DNA from 3 places in the Bradyrhizobium sp. 23 genome. Region 2 is predicted to be linked to each of the others. Evidence: predicted binding sites of a transcription regulator. Region 2 holds the regulator's gene; each other region holds the start of a gene.

Region 1 (2,263 bases), 390 kb from region 2:
CACGCTGTACGAGACCGGTCTCGCCATCATGCATCCGCACACCGCGAATTATTTCATGCATGGCAAGCCGCCGTCGCTCACCGGCAACGAGCATCCCAACCTCGTGCCCTATGCGATCTTCCCGACCAAGACCGACGACATCTTCATCGGCGTCGGCAATGACGGCACCTTCCGCAAGCTCGCCAAGGAGATCGGCAAGCCCGAGCTCGGCACCGATCCGCGCTTTGCGCGCAACAAGGATCGCATCGGCAATCGCGAGGCGCTGCGGGCCGAGCTTGCCGCCGTGTTCAGCCAGCACGAGGCCGAGCCGCTGTGCAATCGCCTGCTCGCCGCGGGCCTGCCCGCCGGCCCCGTGCAGAAGATCGACCAGGCATTGACCAACCCGCACACGATCGCGCGCGGCGATATTATCGAGAAGGATTGGTACAAGGGCGTGGCGTCGCCGATCCGGCTCGACCGCAGCAAGCCGAGCCTGCGGCGCCTGCCGCCGAAATTCAGCGAGCACGCCGCCGAGGTCCTGGGCGAATTCGGCTACTCCAGGTCCGAGATCGACGCGATGGTCGAGCAGGGCACTGTCTGCGGCCCCGAGCGCAAGCGCTAGCGCCCTCGCCTTCCACATCCCACGGCAATGCCGCAGTGCGGTGCGGGCGCTCTGTGCACCGCGAACGGAGGACGCTGCGCGCGCGGCATTCGCCTATTTGACGGCTTCCCTTTTCCAGCGCTTGCCGCTTTCGTTTCGGCCGCTTACACGGTCATGTGAACGTCATATGGCGCTGCTAGCGCAAGCGATCATTTTTGACGGCCCAAGGGAGGTTTACTTGATGGCTCTTCGACATTTTGGAGCGGCTGCCGCTATTGCACTCACGGTTGGACTATCGGCCTCGCCGGCCTTGGCCGTGACCGAAATCCAGTGGTGGCACGCGATGACCGGCGCCAACAACGACGTCATCGTCAAGCTCGCCACCGACTTCAACGCGTCGCAGAGCGACTACAAGGTGATCCCGACCTACAAGGGCAACTATCCCGATACGATGAACGCCGGCATCGCGGCGTTCCGCGCCGGCAACGCCCCGCACATCATGCAGGTGTTCGAAGTCGGCACCGCGACCATGATGGCCGCGACCGGCGCCGTGAAGCCCGTCTACAAGCTGATGGCCGACGCCGGCGAGAAGTTCGACCCCAAGATCTACCTGCCCGCCATCACCGGTTATTATTCGACGTCGAAGGGCGAGATGCTGTCCTTCCCTTTCAACTCGTCCTCGACCGTGATGTGGGTGAACCTCGACGAGCTGAAGAAGGCGAACGTAGAGATCCCGAAGACCTGGCCCGAAACGTTCGAGGCCGCCAAGAAGCTGAAGGCTGCCGGTCATGACACCTGCGGCTTCTCGGGCTCCTGGATCACCTGGGTCAATCTCGAGCAGCTCTCGGCGTGGCACAACGTGCCGCTCGCCAGCAAGGCCAACGGCCTCGACGGCTTCGACACCGTGCTCGAGTTCAACGGACCGCTTCAGGTCAAGCATCTCGAAACCCTGGTCGAGCTGCAGAAGACCAAGACCTATGACTACGCCGGCCGCACCAACACCGGCGAAGGCCGCTTCACTTCGGGCGAGTGCCCGATCTACCTGACCTCGTCGGCCTTCTTCGGCAACGTCAAGGCGCAGGCCAAGTTCAACTTCACCGCCGTGCCGATGCCGTATTATCCCGACGTCAAGGGCGCACCGCAGAACTCGATCATCGGCGGCGCTTCGCTGTGGGTGATGGGCGGCAAGTCGGCCGAGGAATACAAGGGCGTCGCGAAATTCCTGACCTTCCTCTCCGACACCGATCGCCAGGTCTACATCCACAAGGCCTCCGGCTACCTGCCGATCACCAAGGCGGCCTACGCCAAGGCGAAGGAAGAAGGCTTCTACAAGGATCAGCCCTATCTCGAGACCCCGCTGCTCGAGCTGACCAACAAGGAGCCGACCGAGAATTCGCGCGGTCTGCGCCTCGGCAACATGGTGCAGCTGCGTGACGTCTGGTCGGAAGAGATTGAGCAAGCGCTGGCCGGCAAGAAGAGCGCCAAGCAGGCGCTCGATGCCGCCGTCGAGCGCGGCAACACGATGCTGCGGCAGTTCGAAAAGACCGCCGTCAAGTGAGGCAATGAGCGGCAGGCCGCGACCCGGCCTGCCGCTCTGCTGGCATCATGCAAAAGCAAGCCATCTTCCAGTCAAGACTGTTACCGTACGCGCTGGTTGCGCCGCAGCTCGCGATCGTCCTGATT
Region 2 (2,263 bases):
CCTCTGCATCGCTCGCACCGTCGCGGTGCGGCCCGAGGTGATCCTGTTCGACGAACCCTGTTCGGCGCTCGACCCGATCTCGACCGCCAAGGTCGAGGAGCTGATCCAGGAGCTGTCCGAGGATTACACGATCGCGATCGTCACCCACAACATGCAGCAGGCGGCGCGCGTCTCCGACAAGACCGCCTTCATGTATCTCGGCGAGCTGATAGAGTTCGACGACACCAGCAAGATCTTCACGTCGCCGTCCGATCGGCGCACGCAGGATTACATCACCGGCCGGTTCGGCTAGGAGACGCGACATGGGTTCTGAACATACCGCAAAGGCTTTCGACACCGACCTCCAGGAACTCACTCGCCTGGTCGCCGAGATGGGCGGCATCGCCGAGCGCATGATCGTCGAGTCCGTCGACGCGCTGATCCGCCGCGACGTCCCGCTCGGCCAGCGCGTCGTCGCCATCGACACCGAGCTCGACGCGCTGCAGAAGCGCATCGAGGAGCGTGCGGTGCTCACCATCGCCCGCCGCCAGCCGATGGCGGTCGATCTGCGCGAGATCGTCGGCGCCATGCGCGTCGCGACCGATCTCGAGCGCATCGGCGACCTCGCCAAGAACATGGGCAAGCGCGTCGCGGCGCTGGAGACGGACTTCCATCCGCTCAAGCTGTTCCGCGGCCTCGAGCACATGACCGACCTCGTGCAGCAGCAGGTCAAGTCGGTGCTGGACGCCTATGCCGCGCATGATCTGCCGGCGGCGATGGCGGTCTGGAAGGGCGACGAGGAGGTCGACGCCATCTGCACCTCGCTGTTCCGCGAGCTCCTCACCTACATGATGGAGGATCCGCGCAACATCTCGTTCTGCATCCATCTGATGTTCTGCGCCAAGAACATCGAGCGGATCGGCGACCACGCCACCAACATCGCCGAGACCGTGTTCTACATGATCGAGGGCCAGGCCATCACCGACAAGCGGCCGAAGGGCGACATGACGACCTTCGCCAACACGGTACCGAACACCTGAAGACTTAGGGAGCGACGACCCGATGGGCGCACGCATTATGGTGGTTGAGGACGAGGAAGCCCTGACCGAGCTTCTCCGCTACAACCTCGAAGGCGACGGCTATGACGTCGAGACGGTGATGCGCGGCGACGACGCCGACACCCGCCTCAAGGAGCACATCCCCGATCTGATCGTGCTCGACTGGATGCTGCCGGGCCTGTCAGGCATCGAATTGTGCCGGCGGCTTCGCACCCGTCCCGAGACCAAGCAGCTTCCGATCATCATGCTCACCGCGCGCGGCGAGGAGAGCGAGCGGGTGCGGGGTCTTGCGACCGGCGCCGACGATTACATCGTCAAGCCGTTCTCGGTGCCGGAGCTGCTGGCGCGCGTGAAAGGCCTGCTGCGGCGCGCGAGCCCGGAGCGCCTCGCCACCGTCCTTGCTTTTGGCGACATCGAGCTCGACCGTGACAAGCGCCGCGTGGCGCGCTCGGGCCGGCCGATCGATCTCGGTCCGACCGAATATCGCCTGCTGGAGTTCTTCCTGGAGCACCCGGGACGGGTGTTCTCGCGCGAGCAGCTGCTCGACAGCGTCTGGGGTCGCGACATCTATATCGACGAGCGCACCGTCGACGTGCATATCGGTCGCCTGCGCAAGCTGCTCAATCTCGGCCGCGAGCAGGACCCGATCCGCACCGTCCGCGGCGCCGGCTACGCGCTGGATGATCGCTTCGCGAAGGCGGAGCAGGTGTAGGGTTGCAGGCTTGTTTGTTGGCGAGCTGTCCCTGCATTCTCAGCCGTCGTCCCGGACAAGCGAGCGAAGCGAGCGCTGATCCGGGACCCATAACCACCGAACGTGGTTTGGCGAAGACTCGGAGTGACCCCTTCCGCACGATTATTGCGTGCTCGGAGTATGGGTCCCGGCCCCCCGTGCGCAATTGCGCACTAGGCCGGGACGACACTGAAATTGTTGAACTGTCTTCGCGTGACGACTAACGGGGACCCGGCTTTACCGGTGCGCGGCGCCGATCCGACGCGGGCTGGTACGCAACGCGCGAGTGCTGGGCGCAATAGGGCAGTCCGGACAGCGCCCTTCCACCGCAGAAGAAGAAGTCCGGGCTCGAGGGATCGCCGACCGGCCAGTGGCAGGTCGCCTCGTTCAATTCCAGCAGCGACAGCCGCTGGCTCATCGGCACCACGTTGTCGTAGGTGACCGGATCCGGCTCAGCCTCGACCTCGAAGGCCTGCGCCAGCGCGGTGTTGCCGCG
Region 3 (2,263 bases), 650 kb from region 2:
TCTTCCAGCCGCCCCGGGAAGGCTCTAATCTTGCGGCATGTCCGCACCCGATATCAGGCCCACCACCGAGGCCGACCTCCCCGCCATCACGGCCATCTATCGGCAGGCTGTCCGCGAGGGCACCGCGACGTTCGAGCTGGAGCCGCCCGACCTTGCCGAGATGACGCGCCGCTACCGCACGCTGATCGACGGCGGCTACCCCTATTTCGTCGCCATCCTCGACGGGCGCGTCGCCGGCTACGCCTATGCCGGTGCCTACCGGCCCCGCCCGGCCTACCGCTTCACGGTCGAGAACTCGATCTATCTCGATCCATCCTTCCACCGCCGCGGCATCGGGGCGCTCCTGCTGGAGCGGCTGATCGTCGAATGCGAGGCACGCGGCTTCCGTCAGATGATCGCGGTAATTGGGGATTCCACCAATGCCGGCTCGATCGGCGTGCACACCAGGGCCGGCTTCAAAATGATCGGCACGCATCCCAGCGTCGGGCTGAAATTCGGCCGCTGGCTGGACACGGTAATGATGCAGCGGAGCCTCGGCGAGGGCGCCAAGAGCGTGCCGGGGAAGTAAGGCCCGTAGCCCGGGTGAGCGAAGCGATACCCGGGAACGCTGCAAGCAAAGACCCGGATGTCGCTACGCTCATCCGGGCTACTGGATCCCTGCTACACCACCGCCAATTTGCGATCGATCACCAGGAGCACGCGCTCCAGTTCGTGGCCGCGGCGCAGGATCAAGCCCGTCGCCGAGATCACGCTGTACATGCCCTGCTTGCGCGCGAGGCGCGGATCCTTCTCGATACGATAGATCGGCACTTCCGAGGCGCGGCGAAAGACCGAGAACGCAGCGCGATCCCTGAGGAAGTCGATGGCATAGTCGCGCCACTCGCCTTCGGCAACCATCCGGCCGTAGAGATTGAGAATACGGTGCAGCTCGAGCCGGTTGAACGTCACGCGGCTCAGTTGCGCATTCGAAGCGGCGGGGCGCGCCGCCGCACGCTGTTCGCTCGGATCGGTATCCTCCGACAGACTCATAGGCCGCCTCCTGTCGCATCAGCATGACCGCGTCCGCGAAGACCGTCCCTCGACCGCGGATCATGACGGTTGCATGATTGCGCCAACTGTTCCCCACCGCAAGGGCCCTTGGAAGGACCTTGGAATCGGAGCCAATCCGCCCACACGCAGCGGTGGAACTCGGTCGCGGCAAACCGTCACGGGATCGTTAGCAGGAATCATAGTGTCGCCGCTTTTCCGCCAAGCGACTGCCGCCCTGCGTTGCGAAAAGACCTATGTGCGTTGACCCGGTCCTTTCGGTTCCGGATTCCTCAGCCCCCAGCCCCCCGGGGCCGTCAGGATCGGGTCTGTTCGCACGACAAGGAGGGCCAACGCGAGTTGGTCCTTTTTTGTTTGAGTCGAATTGTTTGGGTCGGGATGTTTCTGCCTCGACGGATATCTCAGCATCTCAGCAAAAACCCTTTCCCCTCATCCTGAGGAGCCGCGAAGCGGCGTCTCGAAGGATCGAGGCCGAGCTGCCTCAGCAGGGCCTGCATGGTTCGAGACGGCGCTGACGCGCCTCCTCACCATGAGGATTGAGAGTGTGCTTGAGTCGGACGATTCGAAGTGCGCGTCAGTGCAGCGACGTGTACGCCGCGCCCAGCATCGGGCCCGGTCTCTCCCGGCTGCCGTCCTGGACATAGACCACGGCACCGTCGACGCCGTCACGCGTGAGGTTCTCGATCGGCACCGTCCAGCTTTCCGGGCGGCCGGTCCAGTCGCCGACCTTCAGCAGGTTGCGCACCACGTTGTGATAGATCACTTGCTGTCCGCGATTTTCGCCGCGACTGATCGCGATCGGCACCGACCTCGCAATCGAGCAGATCCAGACCTCGCCGTGGGACGCTGTCGGCTCCTTGCTCGCGGCCACCGAGACGTTGATCTGCTTGCCCGCGAGCGACATCGTCACCGGCACGCTCATCACACCAGTGCCCGTCTCGGTTTTGCCGATGGCGCTTTCGATGCCGGTGCGGTCGCTGCCGACGACATGCGTGGAGCCGTTGACCACGACCTGCGGCGTGTAGACTTCGCGGTCGCCGCGCATGCGCGAATACGCACGCTGCCGTGCAGAGAAGCGCGAATCGGCCAATGTGTCCTTCCAGCCGAGATAGTCCCAATAGTCGATCGGCATGCTCAGCGCGATGATCGAGGGATCGCGGGCGAGGTCGCCGATGATCTTGTCGGCCGGCGGGCAGGAGGAGCAGCCCTGCGAGGT

The links. The regulator PhoB, encoded in region 2, activates phosphate uptake and scavenging genes when phosphate is short. The targets are predictions, from matches to a motif close to TGTCATNNANCTGTCAT.
Region 1: ugpB (sn-glycerol-3-phosphate ABC transporter substrate-binding protein UgpB) is a predicted target of PhoB. The motif match lies at 751-767, and genes of this name have one in related genera.
Region 3: IVB32_RS40505 (DUF2794 domain-containing protein) is a predicted target of PhoB. The motif match lies at 1,092-1,108, and genes of this name have one in related genera.

The regions. Positions count from the first base shown of each region.
Region 1 is NZ_JADPJF010000151.1:442,253-444,515, forward strand. It holds gene IVB32_RS39110 (CaiB/BaiF CoA-transferase family protein) at 1-601, shown strand, start outside; gene ugpB (sn-glycerol-3-phosphate ABC transporter substrate-binding protein UgpB) at 822-2,138, shown strand; gene ugpA (sn-glycerol-3-phosphate ABC transporter permease UgpA) at 2,186-2,263, shown strand, end outside.
Region 2 is NZ_JADPJF010000151.1:56,908-59,170, reverse strand. It holds gene pstB (phosphate ABC transporter ATP-binding protein PstB) at 1-292, shown strand, start outside; gene phoU (phosphate signaling complex protein PhoU) at 303-1,019, shown strand; gene phoB (phosphate regulon transcriptional regulator PhoB) at 1,042-1,749, shown strand; gene IVB32_RS37375 (GcrA family cell cycle regulator) at 1,988-2,263, opposite strand, start outside.
Region 3 is NZ_JADPJF010000151.1:708,916-711,178, reverse strand. It holds gene IVB32_RS40510 (GNAT family N-acetyltransferase) at 38-568, shown strand; gene IVB32_RS40505 (DUF2794 domain-containing protein) at 661-1,029, opposite strand; gene IVB32_RS40500 (DUF1223 domain-containing protein) at 1,622-2,263, opposite strand, start outside.